Regions from separate parts of the Serratia sp. 2723 genome, predicted to be linked through region 3. Evidence: predicted binding sites of a transcription regulator. Region 3 holds the regulator's gene; each other region holds the start of a gene.
What was found. Region 3 encodes PhoB, which activates phosphate uptake and scavenging genes when phosphate is short. Its sites were predicted from a motif close to CTGTCATAAAACTGNCNNAT; they were not measured.

Region 1 (10,352 bases), on a different contig from region 3:
TAATGAAGGGGGAAGTCGTTGGCGCAGTTGACGCAGAAATTGTTGATATTTGGGCAGCCGTGCAGTGGCGGCGTCATGGTCGATTTCCACGCCAATCACCGGTAAACCGGCCGCCTGCCAGCGTTGCAGCTGTTGTTGCAGACGGGCATAGATGGCGGCCTCATCCAACTGCATCAATTGCCCGTCTACCCGTACCACCAGCCATAGCGGGCGGCCATCCTGTTTCAGCAGGGTGGTATTGACCGTGATGTCCCTGAAACCCTCACGGGGATGCGCCTGCAAGCCCAACACACGCAGGGTAGCAAACAGGTCATGGCTGGCGGCCAGCGCCTCGGCATGCTGAGGTGTCCACACCCTTTGCCAAACGTAGGTCTGCTGATCCCAAGGCTGATGAAGATTCATTGCCTGGTAGCGCCCTGCAAACCAGGCCATTATTGCGAGCAGCGTGACGACGCTCAGAGCTATCCAACGTTTCATTTTTGCCAGCAATCGCCCTGAGCCTGGAAACCGCAGGCGCGCATAAAGTTGCCGACCTCACCACGTTCACGTGCGGCCAACCCGGTAGTAGCCAGTTGCCAATGCTGCACCTGTGGCAATTGGCGTTGGGCATCTTCTATCAGATACAGTCCCACCCCTCGGCGGCGTGTCACTTCGCGCACCAGCAGATCGTGCAATTGGGCGTTCTGGCCCTCTATCTCGATTTTTACCGCCCCCAGCAGCCGCTCGTTAAATCGGGCGGCAAACAGCGCTTTACCCTCCTCCAGCCAGCTTAGCCACTGCGCAGGCTGTTGATGTGGCCAGATTTTACCAAGGTCGATAAGGTCTTGTGGGGACAAACTGGTCAAGCGTTCAATGGTCAGTTTCATGCCGGATTTCCGCACCGATAAGGAATGTCGACAGTGTAATGGATCTTGCACAGCGCGTTGTGTAAGTTTTTCTATACGAGGTCTGCGCGAAATGTTTTTTGCTGTGGACATTTTCCGAGTAAACGATTGGTTAATGAGGTGTTAACCAGCATATCACGCTGTTCCTTACGCTAAACAGCGCAGAATTAATCCGGATTTTATCCTGTTTACACCGCTTGTTTCTGGCATTGAGAGTTGCTTTGCAGAAGAAAACTCCTGTTTAATGGCATGAAAAATAAAGTCTTATTAGAAAATATTGTCGCGAATCTACCTAAATCATTATTACTTATAGATAAAAGCGATTTACCGGCGTTTCGCAAGCCACGGTCAGTTGGCCGTTACTTGCAATCTGCCGGGCAGAAACAATGATTAGGTGTGACAAATACAACAGAAACACTCACAACGACAGATGGGGATTATGCGGATGAAATTAACAAAGGGTAAAGCGCTGCTGGCCGGTTGTATCGCGATGGCTATCGGCCATGTCGCTGTGGCAAAAGACATCAAGATTGCCGTAGTGGGCGCCATGTCCGGCCCGGTGGCGCAGTATGGTGATATGGAGTTCACCGGTGCGCGTCAGGCGATTGCCGATATCAACGCCAAAGGCGGGATCAAGGGCGATAAGCTGGTGGCGGTAGAGTATGACGATGCCTGCGACCCGAAACAGGCGGTGGCGGTAGCCAACAAGGTCATCAATGACGGCATTCGTTACGTGATCGGCCACCTGTGCTCGTCTTCGACCCAGCCGGCTTCCGACATCTATGAAGACGAAGGCGTGATCATGATCACCCCGGCGGCGACCAACGCCGATCTGACCACCCGTGGTTACCAGATGATCCTGCGTACTACTGGCCTGGATTCCGATCAAGGCCCAACGGCTGCCAGCTACATCCTCAACGAGATTAAACCCAAGCGTATCGCCGTGGTCCACGACAAGCAGCAATACGGTGAAGGGCTGGCGCGTTCAGTGCGTGACAGCCTGAAAAAGCAGGGTACCGACGTCGTGATGTTTGAAGGTATCACCGCCGGGGATAAAGATTTCTCTACCCTGGTGGCTCGCCTGAAGAAAGAAAACGTCGATTTCGTCTACTTCGGCGGTTACTACCCGGAGATGGGGCAGATCCTGCGTCAGGCCAAACAGGCGGGCATGACGACTCGCTTCATGGGGCCGGAAGGTGTGGGTAACTCCTCGCTGTCCAACATCGCCGGTGCCGCGTCTGAAGGCATGCTGGTGACGCTGCCAAAACGTTACGATCAGGTGCCAGCCAACCAGCCGGTGGTTGATGCATTAAAAGCCAAGAAGCTGGATCCGACTGGGCCATTTGTCTGGACCACCTATGCAGCACTGCAATCGCTGGTCACCGGCATGGAGCGCAGTGGTAGCCAGGAACCGGCAGATATCGTCAAAGATCTGAAAACCGGCCAACCGGTGGCAACCGTGATGGGGCCACTGAGCTGGGATGATAAAGGCGACCTGAAAGGCTTCGAGTTCGGGGTGTTTGAATGGCATGCCGACGGCTCATCAACGCCGATTAAATAAGCCCGTTTAAGGTGGCCTCGGCGCTTTTTGGGCGCGGAGGCCACCTCGACAGCAAAATCTACAAACCGGGAATTCTCGGTGCCTGCAACGTCAGCAGGCCGTTGGGCCGCTCTTTGTCGGCCAGTACAACACCTTAGAAGGTCAGAGTATGTCAGAGCAGTTTCTCTATTTTCTGCAGCAGATGTTCAACGGCGTGACGCTGGGCAGCACCTATGCATTGATCGCCATCGGTTACACCATGGTCTACGGCATTATCGGCATGATCAACTTCGCCCACGGCGAGGTATATATGATCGGCAGCTATGTCTCCTTTATCGTGATCGCCGCCCTGATGATGATTGGCATCGACGTGGGTTGGCTGCTGATTGGCGCAGCGTTCCTGGTGTCGATCGTGATTGCCAGCGCCTATGGCTGGAGCATCGAGCGGGTGGCCTACAAACCGGTGCGCAACTCCAAGCGCCTGATTGCGCTGATTTCCGCCATCGGGATGTCGATATTCCTGCAAAACTACGTCAGCCTGACGCAGGGGTCACGTGATGTGGCGCTGCCAAGCCTGGTCACCGGCCAGTGGGTACTGGGTGAGAGCAACGGCTTTGCCGCGACCATCAGCACCATGCAGCTCATCATCTGGGTGGTCACCTTCCTGGCGATGCTGGCATTGACGATGTTTATCCGTTATTCGCGTATGGGCCGTGCCTGCCGGGCCTGTGCGGAAGATTTGAAGATGGCCAGCCTGCTGGGCATCAATACCGACCGGGTGATTTCGCTTACCTTCGTGATCGGCGCGGTGATGGCGGCGGTGGCGGGCGTGTTGCTCGGCCAGTTCTACGGCGTGATCAACCCTTACATCGGCTTTATGGCCGGGATGAAAGCCTTCACCGCTGCGGTACTGGGCGGGATTGGCAGCATTCCTGGGGCGATGATCGGCGGGCTGGTGCTGGGCGTGGCTGAAGCGCTCACCTCGGCCTATCTGAGCACCGAATACAAAGACGCGGTGTCCTTCGCCTTGCTGATTGTGGTGTTGCTGGTGATGCCAACCGGTATCCTTGGGCGTCCGGAGGTTGAGAAAGTATGAAACTCGGTCTGCTTAACGCCTGTATTGCCACGGTCGTGCTGTTTGTCATGGCCTCCTTCCTGATGGGGATGCAACTGAGCCTCGACGGCACCAAGCTGGTAGTGCACGGCGCTGCCGAAGTGCGCTGGATGTGGATTGGGATCGGTTGTGTGGTGGTATTTTTCTTCCAACTGCTGCGTCCGCTGATGCAGCACGGGATGAAGAAAATCTCCGGCCCGGCGTTCGTCTTACCCAGCTTTGACGGTTCCACCATGCGCCAGAAGGTGCTGGCAGCGGCGATCATCATTGCCGCCGTCGTCTGGCCGTTCCTGGTGTCGCGCGGCACGGTGGATATCGCTACCCTGACGCTGATCTACGTGATGCTGGGGCTGGGCCTGAACGTGGTGGTCGGTCTTTCCGGTCTGTTGGTGCTGGGTTACGGCGGTTTTTACGCCATCGGTGCCTATACCTATGCATTGCTGAACCATTATTACGGCCTGGGATTCTGGGAAAGCCTGCCGCTGGCGGGGATCGTCACTGCCATCTTCGGCTTCCTGCTCGGTTTCCCGGTGTTACGCCTGCGGGGAGACTATCTGGCGATCGTCACGCTCGGTTTTGGTGAAATCGTCCGCATCCTGTTGCTGAACAACACCGAAATTACCGGCGGGCCGAACGGCATCAGCCAGATCCCGAAACCCACCTTTTTTGGTCTGGAGTTTAACCGCAGCGCCCGCGACGGTGGCTGGGATACCTTCCATAACTTCTTTGGCCTGAAATACGATCCCAGTGACCGCATCGTGTTCCTCTATCTGGTGGCGTTGCTGCTGGTGATATTGACGCTGTTTGTGATTAACCGCCTGCTGCGTATGCCGCTGGGCCGTGCCTGGGAAGCGTTGCGCGAAGATGAGATCGCCTGCCGTTCACTGGGCTTGAGCCCGACCAAAATCAAACTGACCGCCTTCACCATCAGTGCCGCCTTTGCCGGTTTTGCCGGCACGCTGTTTGCCGCACGTCAGGGGTTTGTCAGCCCGGAATCCTTCACCTTTGTGGAGTCGGCCTTTGTGCTGGCGATCGTGGTATTGGGCGGCATGGGCTCACAGTTTGCGGTGATCCTGGCGGCGATCCTGCTGGTAGTGTCCCGTGAGATGATGCGCGATCTGAATGAATACAGCATGTTGCTGCTGGGGGCGCTGATGGTGTTGATGATGATTTGGCGGCCACAGGGGCTGCTACCGATGAAACGCCCGCAGTTGAAGCTGAAAGTGGCTGATATCAAAGCCGTGAAGGGGGAGCAGGCATGAGTACTCAACCTTTACTGGCGGTAGCCGGGCTTTCGATGCGTTTTGGTGGTTTGCTGGCGGTAAACAACGTCGCGCTGGAACTGCATCAAGGTGAGATTGTTTCGTTGATTGGTCCGAATGGCGCGGGCAAGACCACGGTGTTCAACTGCCTGACCGGATTCTATCGCCCGACCAGTGGCACCATCAAACTGCGCGATCGCCATCTGGAAGGGCTTTCCGGCCAGACCATTGCCCGCATGGGCGTGGTACGCACCTTCCAGCACGTGCGGCTGTTCCGTGAAATGACGGTGATTGAAAACCTGCTGGTGGCCCAACATCAGCATTTGAAAAGCGGCGTGTTTGCCGGTTTGCTGAAAACCCCGGCGTTCCGCCGTGCAGAGGCCGATGCGCTGGAGCGTGCGGCGGTGTGGCTGGAGCGTGTGGGCCTGTTGGAGATGGCTAACCGTTCGGCGGGTAATCTGGCCTATGGCCAGCAGCGTCGGCTGGAGATCGCCCGCTGCATGGTAACGCGCCCGGAACTATTGATGCTGGATGAACCGGCGGCGGGCCTGAACCCGAAAGAAACCGATGAGCTGGATCACCTGATCGTCGAGCTGCGTGACCAGCACCAGGTGTCGGTGCTGTTGATTGAGCACGATATGAAACTGGTGATGGGGATTTCCGATCGCATCTACGTGGTGAATCAGGGAACGCCGTTGGCGCAAGGCACACCGGCAGAAATCCGCAATAACCCGGACGTGATCCGGGCCTATCTGGGCGAATAAGCATATGTTGTCATTTAATCAGGTTTCCGCCCATTACGGCAAAATCCAGGCGCTGCACCAGGTCAGCCTGAACATTCAACAGGGGGAGATCGTCACCCTGATCGGCGCCAACGGTGCCGGTAAAACCACCCTGCTAGGCACGCTATGCGGCGACCCAAGGGCCAGCGAAGGGTCCATCACCTTGATGGATCAGGACATCACCCAGTGGCAGACAGCGCGCATCATGCGTGAGGCCGTGGCGATCGTACCGGAAGGGCGGCGGGTGTTCTCACGCATGACGGTGGAAGAGAACCTGGCGATGGGCGGTTTCTTTGCCGATCGCGAGCAGTATCACCAACGCATCGAGCGGGTATTTACCCTGTTTCCACGCCTGCTGGAGCGCCGTAGCCAGCGCTCTGGCACCATGTCAGGTGGCGAGCAGCAGATGCTGGCGATTGGTCGTGCGCTGATGAGCCAGCCGAAGTTGTTGCTGTTGGACGAGCCTTCACTTGGGCTGGCCCCCATCATCATCCAGCAGATTTTCGATATCATCCAGCAACTGCGCGAAGAGGGGATGACCATCTTCCTGGTGGAACAAAACGCCAACCAGGCACTAAAACTGGCGGATCGTGGTTATGTGCTGGAAAACGGCCGCGTGGTGTTGGAAGATACGGGGGCCGCATTATTAGCAAACGAAGCAGTACGCTCGGCCTATCTCGGTGGTTGAACCATCGGCAATATACGTATTTTAACGATTACGAGAACAAGCAATGAAGACAGAAGGACTACTCGCGCAGCGCATCGTAAAGGTCAAAAGCTCGGCAATCCGCGAATTGCTCAAGCACAGCAAAATGGAAAACGTCATTTCGCTGGCGGGTGGCATTCCCTCTGATGCGCTGTTTGACTTCGAAGGATTGAGCATTGCCACCCAGCAGGCCATTACCGAGCAGCCAAAAAGCGCGTTCCAATATGGGCTGACCGAAGGCAGCGAACTGCTGCGTGAAGGCATCTGTACCCTATGCGCACAGCGTGGCGTTAATGCCAGGCCGGAAGATATCGTGGTGACCGCAGGCTCCCAGCAGGCGTTGGATCTGGTGATGCGTGCGGTGATTAACCCCGGTGATGTGTTTGTAGTAGAGCGCCCGACCTATCTGGCAGCGCTGCAAACGCTGGAACTGGCGGAAGCCAACGTCATGTCCGTCTCTTCAGACAGCGACGGCATGGTGGTTGATGAACTGGCTGAACTGCTGAAAACCCAGAAGATCAAAGGGGTATACGTGGTGCCGAACTTCGGCAACCCGAGCGGCCTGACCCTGAGCGCCGCACGCCGTGAGCAGTTGGTGAAACTGGCGGTGGAGCATAACTTCCTGATTATCGAGGATGACCCGTACGGCGAGCTGCGCTTCACCGAAGAGCGTAATGCTACGCTGTATCAGGTTTCGCAGCAGGTACTGGGCCATACCGAAAACATTATCTATACCTCCACCTTCTCCAAAATCCTGGCTCCGGGCCTGCGCTTGGGTTGGGCCATCCTGCCGCCATTCCTGCTGCATAAAGTGGCGATCATCAAGCAGGCGGCGGATCTGCATGCCAGCGCGCTGTCGCAGAGCATCGTCGAATGTTACCTGGGGCTGGATCGTTTACCGGCGCAGATCGAAAAGATCCGCGCGGCCTACAAGCACAAAGGCGAGATCCTGGCCGGGCTGGTGGAAAAAGAGCTGGGTGATGTGATCAGCTTTGATATGCCGAAAGGCGGCATGTTCCTGTGGGCGCGTTTCCGTCAGCAATTCGATGCCACCGAGTGGCTGAAAACCACCCTGAAGCAGGGCGTGGTGTTTGTGCCGGGAGAATACTTCTTCTCTGAAAAACCGGATCGCTCTACCTTCCGTCTGTCGTTTGCCACGGCAACCGAACAACAGATGCAAGAGGCCGTCGCCCGCCTGCGTCGCTCGCTGTAATCTCTCTGCGGCGGTGGGGTGAATTCCCTGCCGCCGACATCAAACCGTCATCTGCACTTCCCCCTTCCGTCATCTTGTTGTCATCTAACGGTTATTTTTCTGTCATCCGCGCATGGCATGTTTAGCATCCGAACAAAAACTGTTTCTTTTCGCTCACGCGTTTTGATCACACCAGCTTTTTCAGGAGTTAGGCATGTTTGCTCACGCGATTAAAAAAACCACGTTGTGCGTTACCTTGGCCCTGGCGGTCAGCGGCCATGCAATTGCTGCCACCGAGATCCCATTCTGGCATTCGATGGAAGGGGAACTGGGCGCTGAAGTGGACTCTCTGGCGGACCGTTTCAACCAAACTCACAGCGATGTGAAGATCGTCCCGGTTTATAAAGGCAACTACGAACAAAGTCTGGCGGCGGGCATTGCCGCCTACCGTTCCGGCAAGGCTCCGGCGATCCTGCAGGTCTACGAAGTGGGCACCGCCACCATGATGGCGAGCAAGGCGATCAAGCCGGTGTATCAGGTGTTCCAGGAGTCGGGCGTCAAGTTCGATGAATCGGTGTTTGTGCCGACCGTGGCCGGTTACTACACCGATAACAAGAGCGGCCATTTGCTGTCCCAGCCTTTCAACAGCTCCACCCCGGTGCTGTATTACAACAAAGACGCCTTCAAGAAAGCGGGCTTGAACCCGGATCAGCCACCGAAAACCTGGCAGGAGCTGGCGGCTGATGCGGCCAAACTGCGCGCGGCTGGCATGAAGTGTGGTTACACCAGCGGTTGGCTGGGTTGGATCCAACTGGAGAACTTCAGCGCCTGGCATGGCGTGCCGTTCGCCAGTGAAAACAACGGCTTTGGCGGCACCAATGCCAAGCTGGAGTTCAACCAGCCGCTACAGGTGAAACATATTCAGTTCCTGCAAGACATGAACAAGAAGGGCGATTTCACCTACTTCGGCCGCAAAGACGAACCTACCGAGAAGTTCTACAACGGCGACTGCGCCATGGCGACCGCCTCTTCCGGCTCGCTGGCCAGCATCCGCAAATACGCCAAGTTTGACTTCGGCGTGGGCATGATGCCTTTTGATGCTGACGCAAAAAATGCACCGCAGAACGCCATTATCGGCGGGGCCAGCCTGTGGGTGATGAACGGCAAAGACGCGGCGACCTACAAAGGCGTGGCGGAATTCCTGCAATATCTGGCCCAGCCTGAGATTGCCGCCGAATGGCATCAGAAGACCGGCTACCTGCCGATCACCACTGCCGCCTTTGATATGACCAAGCAACAGGGCTTCTACGACCAGAATCCAGGGGCTGATGTGGCCACCCGCCAGATGCTGAACAAGCCACCGTTGGCATTCACCAAAGGGCTGCGCCTGGGCAATATGCCGCAAATCCGTACCGTGGTGGATGAAGAACTGGAAAGCGTGTGGACCGACAAGAAAACCCCGCAGCAGGCGCTGGATGCCGCGGTACAGCGCGGTGACGTGTTACTGCGCCGCTTCGAAGCCTCCACCAAGTAAGCGTCAGATTGGGCGATATTCTGCCAAACGACATCGATCCACTCCCTCTCCTTTCGGAGAGGGTTGGGGTGAGGGGCTGATACCGGTCCTCATCCATATTTAACGGTTAACCCTATGTCATCATCCCGTCCCGGCTTTGGCTGTAGCTGGCTGCCCTATATGTTGGTGCTGCCACAGCTGCTGATCACCGTCGTATTCTTCCTGTGGCCTGCCGGTCAGGCGCTGTGGTACTCGGTACAAAGCGTCGATCCGTTCGGCCTCTCCAGCCAGTTTGTCGGGTTGGACAACTTTACACAGCTGTTCCAGGACCCGTATTACCTGGACTCTTTCTATACCACGTTACTGTTCAGCTTCCTGGTGGCCGGTGTTGGCCTGCTGGTATCGCTGTTCTTTGCCGCGCTGGTGGACTACGTGCTGCGCGGCAGCCGCTTCTATCAGACGTTGATGATCCTGCCTTATGCGGTTGCCCCTGCGGTAGCGGCGGTGCTGTGGATCTTCCTGTTCAGCCCCGGTATGGGCCTGATCACCCATGTGCTCGCCGGTTTTGGTTACGACTGGAACCATGCGCAAAACAGCGGCCAGGCAATGTTCCTGGTGGTGTTGGCATCGGTGTGGCAGCAGATCAGCTATAACTTCCTGTTTTTCCTGGCCGCTTTGCAATCCATCCCACGTTCCCTGGTGGAAGCGGCTGCGATCGACGGGGCAGGCCCGGTACGGCGTTTCTTCAACCTGGTGCTGCCGCTGATCACGCCGGTGAGTTTCTTCCTGTTGGTGGTGAACCTGGTGTATGCCTTCTTCGATACCTTCCCGGTGATCGACGCCGCTACCGGCGGTGGGCCGGTGCAATCGACCACTACGCTGGTGTACAAAATCTATCGTGAAGGCTTTGCCGGTCTGGATCTGTCCAGCTCGGCGGCGCAGTCGGTGGTGCTGATGCTGTTGGTGATTGGCCTGACGGTGATCCAGTTCCGCTTTGTCGAACGTAAGGTGCGTTACCAATGATTGAGAACCGACGCGGGCTGGATATCTTCAGCCATACGATGCTGATTGTTGGCGTGCTGGTGGTGCTGTTCCCGCTGTATGTGGCCTTCGTGGCCGCTACGCTGGACGATCAGCAAGTGTTCCAGGTGCCGATGACGCTGGTCCCTGGCGGACACCTGTGGGACAACGTCCGCCATATCTGGCAGGGCGGTGTGGGCACCCTCAAGGTGCCGTTCTCGATGCTGCTGCTTAACAGCGTGATCATGGCGCTGGCGATCACCTGCGGCAAGATCGTGGTTTCGGTGCTGTCCGCCTATGCCATCGTCTATTTCCGTTTTCCGCTGCGCAGCCTGTTCT
Region 2 (10,352 bases), on a different contig from region 3:
GCAATGCACAGGCGTTGCTGCTGGCCGCCGGACAGGCTGTAACCGCTCTGGTGCAGCTTGTCCTTGGTCTCGTTCCACAGTGCCGCCTTGGTCAGCGCCCATTGGACACGCTCGTCCATATCCGCACGGGACAACTTCTCGAACAGGCGCACGCCAAAGGCGATGTTGTCATAAATCGACATCGGGAACGGCGTTGGCTTTTGGAACACCATGCCCACCTTGGCACGCAGCAGCGCGATATCCTGGTTATCCGTCAGGATGTTTTGCCCATCCAGCAGGATATCGCCTTCGGCACGCTGCTCGGGGTAGAGCTGGTACATCTTGTTGAAGGTCCGCAGCAGCGTCGATTTGCCGCAACCAGACGGGCCAATAAACGCGGTCACCTTGTTCTTGGCGATATCCAGCGTGATGTTTTTCAGCGCATGGAATTTGCCGTAGTAAAAGTTCAGATCGCGTACCTGAATTTTGCTGCTGGAAGTGGAGTCAACCCTACTCATCAAGACTTCTCTCTTTTCACGGTGTCGCCTGAGCGGCACCTAAATTTTTATGAATGCTTTTTCTTGGCGAAAATCACACGCGCCAGGATATTCAGTAACAGTACGCACAGGGTGATCAACAGCACCCCTGCCCAGGCCAGTTGTTGCCACTCGGCAAACGGACTCATGGCAAACTTGAAAATGGTGACCGGCAGGTTGGCGATCGGCTGCATCAGGTCGGTACTCCAGAACTGATTCGACAGCGAGGTAAACAGCAACGGGGCGGTTTCCCCGGCAATACGCGCAATAGCCAGCAGTACGCCGGTGATGATGCCGGAGACCGACGCCTTCAGCGTAATGGCGGAAATCATGCGCCATTTCGGTGTCCCCAACGCATAGGCCGCTTCACGTAGCGTGTCGGGAACCAGCTTGAGCATGTTCTCGGTGGTGCGGATCACGATCGGGATCTGCAACAGGGCCAACGCAATAATCCCTGCCCAACCGGAGAAGTGTTCCATCTTCGCCACCACCACGGTGTAAACGAACAGGCCCACGACGATCGATGGCGCGGATAACAGAATATCGTTGATAAAGCGGATCACTTCCGCCAGCCAGGATTTACGGCCATATTCCGCCAGGTAGATCCCCGCCATGATGCCCAACGGAGTGCCGAAGATGGTTGCCCACAGGATCAACAAGCCGCTACCGGCAATGGCGTTAGCCAGCCCCCCACCCGCGGTATTCGGTGGCGGCGTCATTTCGGTAAACAACGCCAGCGACATGCCGTCGATGCCCTTGGTGATGGTCGAGAACAGGATCCACACCAGCCAGAACAGGCCAAAGACCATCGTCGCCATCGACAGGAACAGCGCCAAACGGTTTTTCTGCCGACGCCAGGCCTGCATTTTACGGCGGCTTTCCGCCAGTGCTACCGGGTTTTGCATATCCATCGTTGCCATGTTAGCGACCCTCACGCTTGGCCAGGCGCATCACCATCAACTTCGACAGCGCCAGGACGATAAAGGTGATCACAAACAGGATCAGCCCAAGCTGCATCAACGCAGAGGTATGTAGCCCGGATTCCGCTTCGGCGAATTCGTTGGCCAACGCCGAGGTGATGCTGTTGCCCGGCATATACAGCGAGAAACTGTCGAGCTGGTAGGTGTTACCGATAATAAAGGTCACCGCCATGGTTTCCCCCAGCGCGCGTCCCAGGCCAAGCATCACACCGCCGATCACGCCGTTTTTGGTGAACGGCAGCACAATGCGCCAGATCACTTCCCAAGTGGTACAGCCGATGCCATAGGCCGACTCTTTCATCATCACCGGGGTCTGTTCGAACACATCGCGCATTACCGCCGCAATGTAAGGAATAATCATAATGGCCAGGATCACCCCGGCAGCCAGAATACCGATACCAAATGCCGGGCCGGAGAACAGCTCGCCTACGATCGGGATACCGGACAACACTTCCCCCACCGGGGTCTGGAAATATTTGGCGAACAGCGGGGCAAACACGAACAGGCCCCACATGCCGTAAACGATGCTTGGGATCGCCGCTAACAGTTCTATCGCAATCCCCAACGGGCGCTTGAGCCAGTTAGGAGCCAACTCGGTCAGGAACAGGGCAATACCAAAACTGACCGGCACGGCGATAATCAGCGCAATCACCGAGGTGACGACCGTGCCGTAGATCGGCACCAGCGCACCAAACTGCTCGGCTGGCGCATCCCACTCTTTGGTCCACAGGAAGGCAAAACCGAACTTCTGCATGCTTGGCCAGGAGGCGATAATCAGCGAAACGATGATGCCACCCAGCAACAATAGGGTAATCAGCGCCGCCAGTCTGACCAGCGCGCTGAAAATGATGTCACCGTTTTTACCCGGTGCCTTAATGGTCGGCTTGTACTCAGCCATAGATTACTCTTCTGTTTAAAGCTTGGAGGGCCCGGCACGCCAGGCCCCGACAGTCAGGTTGAGGCGCGGTCTTCCGCACCCCCTGTGTTGTTAGAATAAGGCCTTACCGGAGCTGTCTTTGATGTTGGTCTTCCAGGCAGCACGGATTTGTTCCACCACTTCGGCAGGCAAAGCGGCGTAATCCAGTTCGCCGGCCTGCTTGGCACCGGTCTTGTAAGCCCAGTCAAAGAACTTCAGCACTTCTGCGCCCTGCTCAGGCTTCTTCTGCTCTTTGTGCACCAGGATGAAGGTGGTGGAGGTGATTGGCCAGACGTTGTCGCCTTTCTGGTTGGTCAGGTCCTGCGCGAAGGTTTTGCTCCAATCCACGCCTTTGGCTGCCGCGCTGAAGCTCTCTTCGGTTGGGCTAACGGCTTTGCCATCGGCAGACACTAATTTAGTGTAGGCCAGGTTGTTCTGCTTGGCGTAAGCGTATTCAACATAGCCGATAGAGCCAGGCAGACGCTGAACGAACGCGGCGATGCCGTCATTGCCCTTGCCACCCAGGCCGGTTGGCCAGTTTACGGTTGAGCCTGCACCAATTTTCTCTTTCCACTGCGCGTTTGCCTTGGCCAGATAGCTGGTGAAGACGAAAGAAGTTCCGGAACCATCAGCACGACGCACCACGGCGATAGCCTGATCCGGCAGCTTGACGCCCGGGTTCAGTTTAACGATTGCCGGGTCATTCCATTTTTTGATGTTGCCCAGGTAGATATCCCCCAGGGTTTGACCATCCAGAGTCAGCTCACCGGATTTGATACCCGGAATATTCACCGCCAGTACCACGCCACCGATCACGGTAGGGAACTGGAACAGGCCGTCCGCAGCCAGTTTCTCATCGGACAGCGGGGCATCAGAAGCACCAAAGTCAACGGTGTTGGCGATGATTTGCTTCACACCACCAGAGGAACCAATCCCCTGATAGTTAACCTTGTTACCGGTTTCTTTCTGATAAGAATCTGCCCACTTGGCATACACCGGAGCGGGGAATGTCGCACCTGCACCGGTCAGGCTAGCAGCAGCGAAGGCGGACACAGAGGCCAAAGAGAAAGTCGCTGCCACAATACTGGCGACGGTGGTACGCATCAGTTTCATAATCCCTCCTAATGGGATATTTCAAAAATCGACTTTGAGTCGTTTTCATCAGAGTAAGTATTGCTGCAGGAGGGAAAATAGGACAGTTTGGTGACAGTAAAATGTACGAAATATGACATTTTTATGACAGGCGTTCACACAACCACAAGAGGATCGTACCTATAAATAAAGAAGAATTCGCTTATCCCTATAGGATAATCACCGATTATCAGAAAACGCTGCAATCGTTTCTAAAATAAACCAGACAACCCCTAAAAAAACAACCATATTGCTATTTCTTTTGACTTAAATGACGCTAATGAAATTTAAGAATAACACCATTGAATCATTACCACCAAAAACCTAACGCTTACCAATAATCAGTATAGTCCCACAATAAAAAGCCTGACAGCAACCAAATAATAACGCCGAAAAAGTCAATAAACCAAAGCTCAACAAAAATAAAATAATTGCAGATGGGCGTAACGGTAGGTTAGATTGTAAAAATCATCGCACCAAACATTATTAATGTAATTTTTCGCTCACAACAATAATCATTTATTGAAAAAAGAGACAATTCCTATTCAGGAATAAAGGGATTTACAGTAGGGAGTGCTGAATGAGTGAATATCAGGTACCAAAAATAGCCTTTTATTCCCATGATACTATGGGGTTAGGGCACATCCGCAGAAATCTTTTACTGGCCAGTGAGTTGCTGATCACCATACCGGAAACAGAGGTGCTATTAATCAGCGGAGTCCATGAATCTGGGAGTTTTCACTTACCCAAAGGGGCAGATATCATCACCTTGCCCACCTATTTTAAAACCGCTGAAGGCGAGTATCACCCCCGTTCACTGGGCAGAGATATCCAGCGTCTGGTATCTCTGCGAGCCGACATTATCCAGGCGGCAATGAAAACATTCAAACCTGATGTTTTTATTGTCGATAACGTTCCCAGAGGCGCGATGTCTGAATTAGACAGCGTATTACCGACACTGGTAAAGAATGGGACTCACCTGGTACTAGGCTTACGTGATATTGTTGACGATCCTGCGACCGTACAACGGCAATGGGATAAATTAAATAATATTGAGACTATTCGTAATTACTTTTCCTCTATTTGGATATATGGCGACAAATCATTTTATAATTTAGCCCAGGCTTATCACTTTGAGGGTGATATCTGCCAGAAAATTTCTTTTCTTGGTTACCTGGATGCCACCCGACGCCCACGCCAGCTGGCCAAACCACAGGCTATCGTGCCCGGCATCCGGCAACCCTACGCGCTTTGCCTGGTGGGCGGAGGCCAGGATGGCTTTGAGCTGGCCACCACTTTTGCCAAAGCCGCCTTTCCCTCCGGCATGATGGGAGTGTTGATTACCGGCTCGATGATGCCCGCCGAGCAAAGGGGAGAGCTACAAGAAATCGCCGCCAAGCGTCATGACCTGCTGGTAGTCAGATTTGTTGCCGAACCTTTGGAGTTATTGCGTCAGGCGGAATGCCTGGTGACCATGGGGGGCTATAACACCGTCACGGAAATTTTATCCTTCCACAAGCGTGCCTTGATCGTCCCACGCGTCACCCCTCGCCAGGAGCAATGGTTACGCGCAAGTCGGCTGGCAGAGATGCAACTGGTGTCTTGCATACATCCTGACTGCTTGAATCTGCCATTCCTCAACCACTGGCTGGCGGAACAAGGCACGCCGCAAAACCCACGTCATGTTTTGAATTTTAATGGGCTGGGGATATTTACCCACAAAGTTAAAGCGCTGTTCCAATCCAGCAACACCGTAGCAAAAACCAGACAGGAGACGCTCAATGATATCTGACCCACAGACACCGCCGCTTAATGTGGGTTACGTAGTCAAACGTTACCCCCGTTTTTCCGAAACCTTCGTGGTTAACGAGATCCTGGCGCATGAACGTGCCGGAGCAAAAATAGCTATTTTTGCTCTTGGCCCAGTGGACGAACCCCACTTCCAGCACGATATTGCCGAAGTGCGGGCACCCGTTACACGGCTCAACGACAAGCAGCGCAATTGCGAAAGCTTTTGGGCACTATTGCAACAGGCTCATCAGCAACTGCCCGATTTTGCCAACAACCTGTTCCTGGCGCAGCATCACAACGTTCACGAGTTTGCCCAGGCCATCATGCTAGCCATGGCGGTACGTGCACAGGGTATCCAGTGCCTGCATGCCCATTTCGCCACGCGCGCCACCACGGTCGCACGGTTGGCGGCCAGGCTAAGCGGGGTCAGCTATACCTTTACCGCCCATGCCAAAGATATTTATTACCCGTATGAGGAAACCACGGATATGGCCCGCAAGCTGCGCGATAGCACTCAGGCTATTACCGTTTCCGATTACAACCTGGCCTACCTTAGACAGCATTATGGCCGAGATGCCGATAAGGCAATCAGAGTTTATAACGGCATCGAACTGGCTAAATTTCCTTATCTGGCACCCGCAAACCAAACCCGCCATATTTTGGCGGTTGGCCGCCTGGTCGCCAAGAAAGGTTTCGGCATCCTGATTGAAGCACTGAGCCTGCTACATTCATGCGACGTTGAGTTTCGCGCAACGATCGTGGGTTATGGCCCGTTACAAGAGGCGTTGGCGGCACAGATTCAAACAGCAGGAATAGCACACCGAGTCACCCTGGCAGGCCCGTTACCCCAGCCCAGTATCATTTACGCCATGCAAAATGCCGCGATGGTAGTAGCCCCCTGTATCGTGAGTGAAGAAGGTGACCGGGATGGTTTACCCACCATCTTGCTGGAAGCCATGGCGCTGGGAACCCCTGTCATCTCAACGCAGGTCGCGGGGATCCCCGAATTGGTCACTAACGGTGAAACCGGGCTTTGCGTCGCTCCTCAGGATCCGCATGCCCTTGCCAAAGCCATGTTACGACTGCTCAATGACCCTCCCACCGGTCTTGTTTTATCGCTACGGGCCAGAGAGCGTATTGAGCAGCACTATGACATCGACAAAAACACTACTCAGCTACGCGCCATCTTTCGAGCCAACGCTCAACCAATACCTGCTACCCAAGGGGGCCAATCGTGAAAGTCGCTTATCTCTGTGCCGATCCCGGCATTCCAGTATTTGGCCACAAGGGCGCATCGATACATATTCAGGAAGTCCTGCGTGCCTTGCTGGCTCAGGGTATGGCCATTACGCTGTTTGCCCAACGCTTTGGCGGGCCGGTGCCCGCTGAGTTTAAAGAGATCAACATTAAGCCATTGCCGTCCGTGTCACCGAATACCCAGGAGGAGGAACGTGCACGGCAGGCTCTGGGCGCCAATAGCTGGGTGAGCGAACAATTGGCACTCACCGGGCCTTATGATGTGGTCTATGAGCGTTATTCGTTGTGGAGCCATGCGGGTATGACCTTTGCCCGTAAATCAGGCATCACCGGTATTCTGGAAGTGAATGCGCCACTGATCGAAGAACAGCGTAAATATCGGCAACTCCCCCTGGAGCAGGAGGCCGGGCAGACATTACGCCAGGTGCTCACGAACGCCGCCACGATCATCGCCGTATCCCCTGGGGTGAAAACCTGGCTGGAGAACTTCCCTGAGTCTGGGAATAAGGTTCATGTGGTGGCCAATGGCGTCGATCCAGCAAGGTACTCAGCGCGTAAAACGGTACGGAATAATCCGGCAGTGATTGGTTTTGTGGGTTCATTGAAGCCTTGGCACGGGGTTCAGACCCTGGTTGACGCCTTTCATCTCCTGCACCAGCGCGACCGCCCTGTCCGGCTTTGTATCGTCGGTGATGGCCCCGAATATCCGCAGCTTCGCGCCCAATTGACGCAATATGGGTTACTTTCTTTCTGCTACTTCTCCGGTGCCGTCAATCATGCCAGCGTGCCAAGGTTACTGGCAGCGATGGACATTGCCGTCGCCCCCTATCCGCAGTTGGCCGGGTTCTATTTTTCACCGCTGAAAATCTATGAGTATATGGCCGCCAGGTTACCGGTGATCACCACCCGGGTCGGACATCTGCCTGAGGTAGTGTCAGAAGGAAAAACCGGGCTGCTGGTCAGGCCGGATGATGCCCTGGCACTGTGCATCGCCATTGAGCGCCTGTTGGACGATGTTCCGCTCTGCCAGCGGCTGGGGGAGGCCGGGCGGCAACAGGTAGAACAAAGCCAGAGTTGGCAGAACATCACCGCACAAATCTGGCGTTTGGCGGGCCTGAAATGAATAACCACAATCAAGCGAAGATGTTACATCACTTCCTTCCCTATATCCGCAAACAGCGAAGGTTGATCCAAAGTGCCTTCCTGGCGCTGTTGCTGGCATCCGGCATACGTTTACTGGAACCGTGGCCGTTGGCGTTTGCCATCGATCTCATTCTGGCGGAAGTCTCTGACAAACCGGTGTCCGGCAAGCTGGCCACTAATGGTGACTTGAGCATCCAGACCGGGCTGTGGTTATGCGCAGGCGGCGTCTTCGTGATTGCCATCCTCAAGGCCGCCATCGGCTATTTCAGTACCATTGGCCTGGCGTTGGCAGGTAGCCGGGTGCTCAGCGAGATCCGCCTGGATCTGTTTGCCCATCTGTTACGCCTTCCCCTCAAGTTTCACCACCAGGCCAGAACTGGCGATTTGACGATGCGCCTGATCAACGACATCGCCATGCTGCGCGAGGTGACCGTTACCGCACTCATGCCTCTGTTATCAAGCATCGTGATCCTGCTAGGCATGTTCGGCATTATGCTGTTCCTCGACTGGCAGCTGACGCTGATCGCTCTGCTGCCTCTGCTATTACTGGTGTGGATGACCCGCAGCGCCAGCCAGAAAATCAGCCACGTCAGCCGTGGGCAGCGTAAACGGGAAGGGGCTTTGGCCGCCAAGGCTGCCGAATACCTCGGGGGCATCGCGACAGTGCAAGCCCTGTCGCTGGAGTCGGCGACAATGAAAAGCTTTCGCGGCGACGATGCACAAAGCCTGCAACAGAACGTGCAAACCAAACGCCTGTCTGCCGGATTGGAACGCCGGGTAGATATTCTGATCGCGTTCACGACCGGATTAGTGTTGTTAAACGGTGCCATGGAGGTCATGGCTGGCCGCATGTCGCCGGGCGATCTGCTGATCTTCCTCTCCTATCTGAAAAATACCTTCCGCCCGGTTAGAGAATACGCCAAGTACACCGGGCGCTTATCAAAAGCGATAACGGCAGGTGAGCGTATTGTCGAGCTGCTGCACCACCAGCCAGCGATCGTCGAACGCCCCAATGCGAGAGAATTGGCCGCCACGCCAGGGGATATCCGTTTTAACAACGTCCATTTCAGCTATCAATCAACAGCAGCGGCGGAGCGCAAACAGACGTTGCAAGGAGCCAACTTTTATATCCCCTCGGGTCAAAGCGTTGCGGTAACCGGACCTTCTGGCGCGGGTAAGTCCACCCTGATCGGCCTATTGCTGCGCCTGTACGATCCTGATTGCGGGCGCATCGAGATCGGTGGCCGGGATATTCGCGATTATACCCTCGGCAGTATCCGCCAGCGGATAAGCTATGTTCCGCAAGATAACCTGCTGTTTGGCGTCACGGTTCGCGAGAATATCAATCTGGCAGCCCATAGTGAGGTCACGGAGGAGCAGACGATAGCGGCCGCGCGCCTGGCGAATGCCCATGATTTTATCATGACACTGCCACAGGGGTATGACACCGTCCTCAGCGAAAGGGGAAGCTCACTGTCTGGTGGGCAACGCCAGCGTATTGCCATCGCCCGGGCGGCCATCAGACAAAATTCCATCCTGATACTGGATGAACCAGGTACCGGGCTGGACAGCAAAAATGAAAACGCCGTCATAGAGGCCCTGTCACGACTGATGCATGGCCGTACCAGCCTGATCATCACGCACAACCTGTCTTTCGCCGCCAGGGCCGATCGCATCCTGTTTCTGGACCAGGGAACGATCGTTGAGCAAGGCACACATGACGAACTGTTGGCCGAGCAGGGTCGTTATTGGGAACTGTGGCAGTTACAACGGACAGTCTGAACCAAGCCAGGAGGCAAAGTAACCCCTTATGACATCACATGCAGCCGACCTTCGTATCATCGCTCAGGATCCCCTACTACCCGGTTTGGCGTTACTGCTGGATAATGATGCCCTGCTCCAGGCGCTACGGTGTCTGCCCACCTTGCGAGATGCACAATCCGTAACGCTAGATTATTTACGCTATAAACCCGGCAACAGCTGTGCCACAAGCCTGACCGTGACGCTGGGCTCACGGCAACGCAAAACCTATTTTGCCAAGGCGCTGACCGCCGAGCGTTTTACTCAATCCTGGTTACATCCCAAACGACAGGCACTGATCGTCGCTGGCGATCCGGATGCCCCACTGGCTTTGCACTCGAGTGCCATCCTGCTGCAACATCCGTTGCACGATCGCAGCCTGCGCTTTCTGCATTTACTCAAACATGACGAGACGCGCCAGGCGTTATTACACCAGCTATTACCTTCCTTCAGCGAGGCAGGGCATATCGACTGGTGTTTTCTACGCTATAAACCCCAGCGTCGTAGCATCATCCAACTTTCTTGCCAGAATGAACCTATAGCCGTACTGCGCTGCGCCAGTGCCAAAGAGTATGGGCGAATGCTACAGGGAACGGCGGTAGGCGCGGCTTTAGGCCATATCTCACTGCTTGGCAGCCTCGGCAATCAGCGGATGCTGACAACGCGTTGGATAGCGGGCGAGAGCCTGGGGCCAGAGCATAGCGGAACGCTTTCTCTGAGCGCCATGGAGGCAGCCGGTAGCGCTTTGGCTCAGGTCCACAACGCGCCGTTTTCACTTCCCCAGGGACCAGGCAGCAATGAGAACATCCAGGCGTTATG
Region 3 (10,352 bases):
GGATGAGCCGAGGGGTGGAGAGGCTGATTTACAATGTAAAAGTGGGTAAACAGACACATATCTCGCCCAATAGCCTTTATGCTAACGGGTTTTAGATTTATTGGATGTTTTTTACGTACTTTGGAGGGAGCGAGCATGCAACAACAAATAAGGCAATGGCTGGAAAGCATTGGGCTGGAATTCACCGACATGATGTCACTGGCGATGGTACTTGGACTGATCGTACTGATTTCAGTGGTTATCCATCTGGTGCTGCACCGCGTGGTGCTGACCGCTATCCAGCGCCGCGGCCAGCACTCACAGCATCTCTGGCAACAGGCCATCACCCAACATAAACTCTTCCAGCGCGCCGCCCTACTGCTGCAAGGGGTGATCATCAACGTGCAGGCGGTGCTGTGGCTGCATAATGGCAGCCAGACCCAGGCAATTATCGTCACTGCGGCGCAGGTGTGGATCCTGTTATTTTCCCTGCTGACGTTGTTCTCACTGCTCGACACGCTATTGGCTCTGATGCGCCAAAGCCCGCTTGCCAGCCAACTCCCACTGCGTGGCATCTTCCAGGGCGTGAAACTGGTCGCCGCCATCTTTATTGGCATCATGATCATCTCACTGCTGATGGGCCGCTCACCGCTGCTGTTACTCAGCGGTTTGGGGGCCATGACGGCCGTCTTGATGTTGGTGTTTAAAGATCCCATTCTCGGCCTGGTCGCCGGGATCCAACTTTCCGCCAACGATATGCTGAAAATTGGCGATTGGCTGGAGATGCCCAAATACGGTGCCGACGGCGCAGTGACCGATATCGGCCTGACCACGGTCAAGGTCAGAAACTGGGACAACACCGTCACCACCATTCCCACCTACGCGCTGATCTCCGATTCGTTCAAGAACTGGCGTTCGATGTCTGAGTCCGGTGGCCGCCGCATCAAACGCAGCATCAATATCGACACCACCAGCGTCCACTTCCTGACGTCAGAGGAGCAGGAGCGCCTCAACCGCAACCCACTGTTGCAACGCTATCTGAACGATAAAACCCAGGAGTTGGGTAAGTACAATCAGCAGAGCGAGGTGGATCTCAGTTCGCCGCTTAACGGCCGCCGCCTGACTAACGTCGGTACTTTGCGCGCCTATCTGGTAGCCTATTTACGTTCGCACCCGGGGATCCACCAGAATATGACGCTGATGGTACGCCAGCTGGCTCCAACGCCGGAAGGGTTACCACTGGAGATTTACGCCTTTACCAACACCACGGTGTGGGCAGAGTACGAAGGAATTCAATCGGATATCTTCGATCATCTGCTGGCGGCGATCGGTGAATTTGATCTGCGCATCCACCAGACGCCAAGCGGCAACGACATGCGCAGCATGTTGGCAAACCTGCAGCCCGCCCCCAACAATCCCTGACCTAACCTGACGAAATTATTTCTGTTGGTAATTATCTTCCATCGATTGCCAACAGATATCTCCGCAGGCTTCCTTTCTGCCGTCGAATGGCTATTAATAACCCACACGCCATTTTATCGTTCGGAGCAGGTACCTTGTTAAAATCGTCAAAACATCGTCTGATCACCCTATTGGCCACGCTGATGTTTGCTGGCTACCTGCACAGCGCCACGCTGGACGAAAGCCAGATGAGCCGCACATTGCAACCGGCGCTCAGCACCTTGAGCAGCAGTATGATGGATATTCGTGAAGTGCTGGCGCGCTGTTTCGAAGAAGGGAAGGAAGAACGGTTATGCGAAAGCAATCTGGTGATGGAGGCCAGGGCCGCCGGAGGGGACGATCTCGAGGAACACAGTTAAAAAATACCGGTTCGAGGTTGGAGTCTGATTGCTGACAAAGTAGCAATATAAGGGCGCAGTTATGCTGCGCCCCCTAAATTAGTCTCGTTCAGTCCTGTTGCGTCCGCGCGAGCTGCTTTTTCTGGCGGTTCACCTTGATGTAGTAGCCCAGCAACAGCACCGCGACCCACACCAGCCCGGCATACAGGGAAATACGCGTCGTCGGGAAGTAACCGATCAGGCCGATGATAAACACCAGGAAGATGATGGCAACCACTGAGGTGAATACCCCACCGCGCAGTGGGAACGCCAGCTTGCTGACCTGGTCTTTGCTCAAGCTGCGGCGGAAAGCGATCTGCGAGAACAGGATCATGATCCACACCCACACGGTGGCAAAGGTCGCCAGTGAGGCAATCACCAGGAACACGCTTTCCGGCATGATGTAGTTGAGATACACGGCGATCAGCATCGCCGCCATCATCACCACCACCGTCACCCACGGAATACCGCGTTTGGAGATTTTGCTGAATACCTGCGGGGCGTGCCCCTGCTCCGCCAGACCATGCATCATACGGCCAACGCCGAACACGTCGCTGTTAATCGCCGACAGTGACGCAGTGATCACCACGAAGTTAAGGATACCCGCCGCAATGGTGATCCCCATATGCTGGAAGGTCAGCACAAACGGGCTACCGTTGGTTCCCACCTGGTTCCACGGATAGATAGACATGATGACGAACAGCGTCCCGACGTAGAACACCAGAATACGCCAAGGCACCGAGTTGATGGCCTTAGGGATCGACACTTTGGGATCTTTCGCTTCGCCGGCGGTGATACCGATAATTTCAATCCCACCATAGGCGAACATCACCAGTTGTAGTGACAGGATCATGCCGATAAAACCGTTACTGAAGAAGCCGCCGTTGACCCACAGATTGTGTATCCCTGTCGGTTGCCCCCCGTTGCCAATGCCCCAGACAATGATGCCGATACCGGCCACGATCATGATGATAATGGTCGCTACCTTGAAGAACGAGAACCAGAACTCCAGTTCACCGAACACCTTCACGCTCATCAGGTTGATGGCACCGATAATCAGCACCACACTCAACACCCAGATCCAATGCGGCACTTCCGGGAACCAGACGCCCATGTAGATGCCGAAGGCCGTCACGTCGGCAATGGCAACGATCAGGATCTCAAAGCAGTAGGTCCAGCCGGTAATGTAACCTGCCATCGGGCCGAGATAATCCTGGGCATAGCGCGAGAACGAGCTAGCCTGCGGATTATTCACCGACATTTCGCCCAGCGCGCGCATGATGATAAAAGCAATGATACCGCCGATCAGGTAAGCCAACAGGACGCTGGGGCCAGCCATTCTGATGGCCTCTGCGGAGCCGTAAAACAGGCCGGTACCAATGGCCGATCCCAGAGCCATGAAACGGATGTGGCGCGTGCTGAGACCACGCTTTAGCTTATTGGCTGGTGCTGCAGTGGGTGACTGTTGTTCCATGAAAATGACCCGTCTTTTTTAAACGTAAAAAAGCCACGGACAAGTCCGTGGCCTAAAATTCAGACCGTAGGTTTAAGGGTGAGCAATCATTTGGCTGCGTGCAAAAACCCGATCATAAATCGCGACCAGTACCAGCATCAGCAGCGAAGGTGGCAACCATGCCAGCCCCTGCGCCGCCAGCGGCAGGTGATTGGTCCACTCTGGCATAAAATGCTGGAAGTTGGACGCTTTCACTGCATCAAGGATACCAAACAACAGGCTGACTAACATCACCGGCGCAACAATACGTGATGCACTGTTCCACCAACGCAGGGTGAAGCTCAGCATCACCAGCACGATGCAAGGCGGATAGATCGCGGTCAGCACCGGGATCGAAATCTGGATCAGGTGGCTCAGGCCGAGGTTGGAAACCACCATCGAGAACAGGCCGAGAATGAATACCAGCGTTTTGTAAGAGAACGGCAAGTATTGCTCAAAGAACTCCGCACAGGCGCAGGTCAGGCCCACCGCGGTCACCATACAGGCGATGAAGATCAGCGCAGCCAGGAAGAAGCTGCCCAGGCCGCCGAAGGTATTTTGCACATAGGCGTGCAGCACTACCGCGCCATTGGTGGCATCCGGCGTCAACACGCCGCTGCCAGAGCCCAGCTTGAACAGGCTCAGGTAGACCAGCGTCAGACCAACACCGGCGATCAAACCAGCCAGGATGGTATAACGGGTCAGCAGACCTGCGTCTTTCACCCCACGAGAACGTGCGGCGTTAACGATCACGATACCGAACACCATGGCGCCCAGCGTATCCATCGTCAGATAGCCGTTAACAAAACCGGCAGAGAACGGCACGGTTTGGTAGGCATCCACCGCCGGGATGGGTGCCCCTGCTGGCCAGATCAGCGCGGCAATACCCAGTACGGCCAGTGCCACGATCTTCAACGGTGCCAGAATATGGCCCACGGTATCAAGCAGGCGGCCCGGATAGAGCGAGATGCCGATCACCAGCGCAAAATAGACCAGGCTATAGATGAATAGCGGCAAGGGACCGTCACCGGTCAACGGCGCAATGCCGACTTCAAAGGAAACGGTCGCGGTACGCGGGGTGGCAAACAGTGGGCCAACGGCCAGATAGCACACCGTCGCCAACAGCAGACCAGCGCTACGGCCAATGGGTGAGCTTAATGCATCAACGCCGCCGCCAACGCGAGCCAGGGCAATCACGGTCAGCACCGGTAGACCCACTGCGGTGATCAGGAACCCAATAGCCGCAATCCAGACGTGTTCGCCAGACTGCAAACCCACCATCGGCGGAAAGATGATGTTCCCTGCGCCGACGAATAAGGCAAAGGTCATAAAACCCAAAGCCAGGATATCTTTTGATGTTAAACGATGACTCATAATCTGTTGTGCTGCCTGTTGAAATAAAAAATTACCGATAAAAGGATGGTGGTCAAAGTGCCCCACTTCGGTTGCCGGCCTGCTCTCTCATCGTGAAATTCATAGGCAACAGACAGCGCACAATAGCAGCGTCTTACCTTGAGAAAGGCGAATACTCATGATGACGAGCAGATTTTTAGACGTTTTTTCCCCGCTGAATCCATGGTCGCAATCACCGAAGAATGCTGGGGAAAATGGAGGTTTAGTCCGGCAATAGGGGGCTAGTTAAACGTTTATAGTGCCAAAAGGCAATACGCAGGATAAAAAGCAGAGCGATCGTCCAGATAATATTGCTCATCCAGTCGAACATAGGGGTTATCAATAAATATGCACTACATGATTTGTATTATTTTTGAGCACATCACTCACGAAAATTGAAATAACTAGTTACATGATGCGTGAAAACGCCATTAATCAGCTATAAAACGCGTGGTATGCGCTCAAAAATCATCCCTACTCCAGCCCCAGCAGCGTACGGGTTTTACGCAGCGTTGCCGGTGGCAACGGCAGATAACCGTCGAGATTAACCAGATCCTGCCCCTGCACAGAGAGCACACGGTCGAGGAACGCCGCCGTCAAGGGTTCCAGCGGCTGATTCGGGGCTTTATTGATGTAGATATACAGATAGCGCGCCAATGGATAGCTTCCGTTGCGCACGTTGGTTTCGCTGGGTTCAACATAACGATCGCCAGTTTCTGCCAGGGGCAGCAACCGCACTCCGCTGGCACGAAAACCAATGCTGGCATAGCCGATACCGTTTAACGAACCGGCCACCGCCTGTACCACCGAGGCCGAACCCGGCAGTTCATTCACCCGCGCCATAAAGTCACCGCCACATAACGCACGCAGCTTGAAATATCCATAGGTGCCCGAAGCGGAGTTGCGGCCAAAGCGTTGCAAAGCGCGTTGCTGCCAGCCGCCCTGTAACCCCATTTCTCCCCAGCGGTTAATCGGCGTGTTTTCCCCGCAACGGCGGGTAGCAGAAAAGATTTGATCCAGCTGTTGCAGATTCAAGCCACGCAGCGGATTGTCCTGATGCACCAGCACCACCAGCGCATCGACCGCAACCGGCACCGCCAGCGGCGCATAGCCGTAGCGGTGCTCAAATGCCGAGACCTCCGCCGCCTTCATTGGCCGGCTCATTGGGCCAAGCTGCGCCGCTCCTGCCGCCAATGCGGTGGGTGCCGTCGAGGAACCGGCAGCCTGCAGTTGCAGGTTAACGTTGGGATAGTGTCGGCTGAAATCCTGCCCCCACAGCGCCATCAGGTTGGCCAGGGTATCGGAGCCTACGCTAGACAGGTTGCCGGAAAGCATGCCATCCGGAGCAGCCACGGCCCCGCGGCCAACCGACAACAACAGGCAAAGCAGCAAAGCTTGGGTAAATCGATTCATGGTAGGGCTACCTGCTAATTTTTCACCGCATTCTCTGCTAAAGCCGCGGGAACAATCAACCGGTTAGGCAAGGTAAAGATAAAACGGGTGCCAATGCCTGGCTCGCTGAGGATCTCCAGCCGTGAATCATGATGGCTGAGCGCATGCTTCACAATGGCCAACCCGAGCCCACTGCCGCCGGTCTGGCGCGAACGTGCCTTATCTACGCGATAGAAACGCTCGGTCAGGCGCGGGATATGTTCGGCACCAATGCCCGGCCCGTTATCGCTGACCTGGAACTGAGCCCCCTGCGGCGTCTGCTGCCAGCTCACTTCGATATTGGTGCCCGCCGGAGTATGGTTGACGGCGTTGTACACCAGATTGGAAACCGCGCTGCGCAGTTGATCCTCGTTACCGAACACCTGCAGATTTTCATTCACCCGGAAATTGATCTGGTGATTACCAGCGCTGAGCGACTGCGCCTCACGCTGCAATACCCGCAGCATTAACGGAATATCCACCTTCTCGTTCATATCCACGTTTGGTGCAGCCTCGATCCTGGAGAGTGTAAGCAACTGCTTCACCAGGCCATCCATGCGTTTGGTCTGCTCTTGCATGGTGCCCAAGGCTTTGCCACGCAGCGAACCATCCAGCTCTTCGTCACTCATCATCTCCAGGTAGCCTTGCAACACCGTTAGCGGCGTACGCAGCTCATGGCTGACGTTGGCGAAGAAGTTGCGTCTGGCCCCTTCCAGTTGGCGCATCTGGGTCACATCACGGGCCACCATCAGCAGTTGGCCTTCGGAATAGGGCATGATACGGAATTCAACAAAGTGCTCGTTATTCAGCTGTAGCGTCAGCGGTCTGGTGAATTCTTGCTGTTGCAGATAATGGCTGAATTCCGGGTAGCGCAGCAGGTTGAGAATGTGTTGGCCGTTATCTTCCGGCCAACGAAAGCCCAGCAGATGTTGTGCCAGGCCGTTACACCAGAAGATATTGCCCTCCACGGTGGTCATCACCACCGCATCCGGCAAGGATTCTGCCCCGCTGCGAAAGCGTTTGATCAACAGCGCCAGCTCACGGCGGCGACGGCGATTACGCTGCTGCATCTGATACAGGCCATAGAACAGCGGCTCCCAGCTCCAGCGGCCCGGCGGCGGCGTCATACTGCGGTCCACCCACAGCCAGTGGGAAAGTTTGAGTTGGTTATAGAAGTTCCAGGCCAGCGCGGCCAGCACCGAAACCAACAGCAGCCAGGGCAGATAACCGAAAACAAGCCCCAGCAATAAGGCGGGCAGGCAAAAAAGGGCCAGCTCCAGCGCCAGCCTCTTCCACGATAAACGTTCTAGCACGGTAACCTCTCCAGCGCGGTGCGATCAGTAGCGCGTCGAGAACCGATAACCGGTGCCGCGAACGGTTTGAACCATCTTGTCATGACCACTGGTCTCCAGCGCCTTACGCAGCCGGCGGATATGCACATCAACGGTGCGGTCTTCCACATAAACGTTAGTGCCCCAGACGTGATTAAGCAACTGTTCGCGGCTATAAACCCGTTCAGGATGAGTCATAAAGAAGTGCAGCAGTTTGAACTCGGTCGGCCCCATCTCCAGCGCCTGCTCATTAGCCATCACCCGGTGCGAGGAAGGATCCAGGCTTAGCCCCTGCATTTCAATCACTTCTTCTACTGCCATTGGTGAAATACGGCGCATCACCGCCTTGATACGTGCCACCAGTTCCTTGGGGGAGAAAGGCTTGGTGATGTAATCATCCGCACCAACCTCCAGACCACGTACCCGATCTTCTTCTTCACCACGCGCGGTCAGCATCATCACCGGGATATCCCGGGTCATCGCCTCGCGCTTCATATGCTTGATAAACTGGATACCGGACCCTCCCGGTAACATCCAGTCCAGTAACACCAAATCAGGGAACGGCTCAGACAGGCGCGTGACGGCACTGTCATAATCCTCGGCTTCCAACGGTTGGTAACCATTCTGCTCCAACACAAAGCACACCATCTCACGGATCGGCGCTTCGTCTTCCACCACCAGTATGCGTCTTGCCATCGTCAATCCTGCCAATGTGTTAGCGATCTCAGTTGATTGCGGTCGCCATTATGCGTCAGTTTTGTGACACTTTTATGAAAAAAAAGCCCGGTTGATCGCAGTAAGCATAGCGATTATTTCTGGCGTTAAAGAAATATCATCATGCTTGAGTTACGATAAGGCCCATTTATGCCCTTATCATCCTGTTAGCGATGGAAGACCTATGCGCCTGATCCACACCTCCGACTGGCATTTGGGCCAGTACTTTTTCACCAAAAGCCGCGCCGCCGAGCATCAGGCCTTCTTGGGCTGGCTGATCGAACAGGTGGAACAGCAGCGGGTGGATGCGCTGATCGTCGCAGGCGATCTGTTCGATACCGGCTCCCCGCCAAGCTACGCCCGCGAACTGTACAACCGCTTTGTGGTGGAGCTGCAACGTACCGGCTGCCAACTGGTGGTGCTGGGCGGCAACCACGACTCCGTGGCCACGCTGAATGAATCGCGTGAGCTACTCTCCTGCCTGAACACCACCGTGGTTGCCAACGCGCAAAGCGAGCTTGAGCAGCAAATCGTGGTGCTCAACCAGCTTGATGGCCAACCAGGGGCGGTGCTCTGCGCGATCCCGTTCCTGCGCCCACGGGATTTGCTCACCAGCCGCGCTGGTGAGTCTGGCAACCAAAAGCAGCAAGCTCTGCAAGAGGCCATCGCCGAACATTACCAAAACCTGTATCAGGCGGCCTGTACGCGCCGCGATGCGTTGGGTTTGCCACTGCCGATCGTCGCCACAGGCCATTTAACCACCGTGGGCGTCACCACTTCGGATTCGGTACGGGATATCTATATCGGCACGCTGGACGCCTTTCCAGCCCAGGCGTTCCCCCCTGCCGATTACATTGCGTTGGGGCATATCCATCGCGCGCAGAACGTCGCCAAGTCTGAGCATATCCGCTACAGCGGCTCCCCAATTCCTCTGAGTTTCGACGAGTTAGGCAAGACCAAAAGCGTGTTTATGGTCGATTTTGCCGACGGAGCGCTACAACAGATCACGCCGCTGGAGATCCCAACCTTCCAGCCCATGCAGCTGATAAAAGGTGATTTGCAGCAAATCGAGGCTCAATTACAGCAGTTTGCCGATTATCAGGGCGAACTCCCGGTTTGGTTGGATATCGAAGTAACCACTCAGGATTACCTCAGCGATATTCAGCGCCGCATCCAACAGTTGGCGGAAGATTTACCGGTTGAAGTGGTGCTGCTGCGGCGCAGTAAAGAGCAACGTAGCCAGACCATTGCCCAGCAGGATAAAGAAACCTTGAATGAATTAAGCGTCGGCGAAGTCTTCGAGCGCCGGTTGGCGTTGGAAGCCGAGATGGCCGAGCCGCGCCAACAGCAGATGCGGCAGATGTTCCAGCAGGTGGTAGAAACCTTGCACCAGTATGAGGAGCCATCAGCATGAAGATCCTGAGCCTAAGGCTGAAAAACCTCAACTCGCTACAGGGCGAGTGGAAAATCGACTTCACGGCGGAACCCTTCGCCAGCAACGGCCTGTTTGCCATCACCGGCCCCACAGGAGCAGGTAAAACCACCCTGCTGGATGCCATCTGCCTGGCACTTTATCACCAGACGCCGCGCCTGGAAGTCAGCGCCAGCCAGAACGAATTGATGACCCGCCACACCGCCGAATCGCTGGCAGAAGTGGAGTTTGAGGTCAAAGGCGTCGGCTATCGCGCCTTCTGGAGCCAACGCCGGGCGAAAAACGATCCGGACGGCAACCTGCAGGCTCCCAAGGTAGAGCTGGCACTGCGGGCAGACGGCAAAATCCTGGCGGATAAAATTTCCGATAAAAAAGAACTGATTGCCGCAATCACCGGGCTGGATTTTGGCCGCTTCACCAAATCGATGATGCTGTCGCAGGGCCAGTTCGCCGCCTTCCTGAACGCCAAGGCCAACGAGCGTGCCGAACTGCTGGAAGAACTGACCGGCACCGAAATTTATGGGCAGTTGTCGGCACAGGTCTTCGAACAGCACAAACAGGCGAAAAGCGATCTGGACGCTTTACATCACCGCGCCAGCGGGATTGAACTGCTCAATGATGAGCAGCGCCAGGTGCTGGAAAACCAACTCGGGGAACTCGGGGCTGAAGAGCAGCTTCTTAGCCAACAGGCGCAGCAGCAACAGCATCAGTTGAGCTGGCTACAACGCTGGCAAACCATCCAG

Region 1: ugpB (sn-glycerol-3-phosphate ABC transporter substrate-binding protein UgpB) is a predicted target of PhoB. The motif match lies at 7,535-7,554, and genes of this name have one in related genera.
Region 2: pstS (phosphate ABC transporter substrate-binding protein PstS) is a predicted target of PhoB. The motif match lies at 3,635-3,654, and genes of this name have one in related genera.

Annotation. Positions count from the first base shown of each region.
Region 1 is NZ_JBNDIN010000008.1:152,753-163,104, forward strand. It holds gene ABIE29_RS14360 (DUF3142 domain-containing protein) at 1-477, opposite strand, end outside; gene panM (aspartate 1-decarboxylase autocleavage activator PanM) at 474-866, opposite strand; gene ABIE29_RS14370 (branched-chain amino acid ABC transporter substrate-binding protein) at 1,330-2,445, shown strand; gene livH (high-affinity branched-chain amino acid ABC transporter permease LivH) at 2,594-3,520, shown strand; gene ABIE29_RS14380 (high-affinity branched-chain amino acid ABC transporter permease LivM) at 3,517-4,800, shown strand; gene livG (high-affinity branched-chain amino acid ABC transporter ATP-binding protein LivG) at 4,797-5,564, shown strand; gene livF (high-affinity branched-chain amino acid ABC transporter ATP-binding protein LivF) at 5,569-6,270, shown strand; gene ABIE29_RS14395 (PLP-dependent aminotransferase family protein) at 6,314-7,501, shown strand; gene ugpB (sn-glycerol-3-phosphate ABC transporter substrate-binding protein UgpB) at 7,695-9,014, shown strand; gene ugpA (sn-glycerol-3-phosphate ABC transporter permease UgpA) at 9,129-10,016, shown strand; gene ugpE (sn-glycerol-3-phosphate ABC transporter permease UgpE) at 10,013-10,352, shown strand, end outside.
Region 2 is NZ_JBNDIN010000013.1:37,800-48,151, reverse strand. It holds gene pstB (phosphate ABC transporter ATP-binding protein PstB) at 1-497, opposite strand, end outside; gene pstA (phosphate ABC transporter permease PstA) at 545-1,435, opposite strand; gene pstC (phosphate ABC transporter permease PstC) at 1,437-2,393, opposite strand; gene pstS (phosphate ABC transporter substrate-binding protein PstS) at 2,484-3,524, opposite strand; gene ABIE29_RS18185 (glycosyltransferase family protein) at 4,123-5,334, shown strand; gene ABIE29_RS18180 (glycosyltransferase family 4 protein) at 5,324-6,571, shown strand; gene ABIE29_RS18175 (glycosyltransferase family 4 protein) at 6,568-7,713, shown strand; gene ABIE29_RS18170 (ABC transporter ATP-binding protein) at 7,710-9,515, shown strand; gene ABIE29_RS18165 (phosphotransferase) at 9,544-10,352, shown strand, end outside.
Region 3 is NZ_JBNDIN010000003.1:323,334-333,685, forward strand. It holds gene ABIE29_RS06480 (mechanosensitive ion channel family protein) at 136-1,401, shown strand; gene ABIE29_RS06485 (hypothetical protein) at 1,536-1,799, shown strand; gene proY (proline-specific permease ProY) at 1,888-3,291, opposite strand; gene brnQ (branched-chain amino acid transport system II carrier protein) at 3,364-4,683, opposite strand; gene ABIE29_RS06500 (PstS family phosphate ABC transporter substrate-binding protein) at 5,176-6,114, opposite strand; gene phoR (phosphate regulon sensor histidine kinase PhoR) at 6,129-7,445, opposite strand; gene phoB (phosphate response regulator transcription factor PhoB) at 7,470-8,159, opposite strand; gene sbcD (exonuclease subunit SbcD) at 8,362-9,591, shown strand; gene sbcC (exonuclease subunit SbcC) at 9,588-10,352, shown strand, end outside.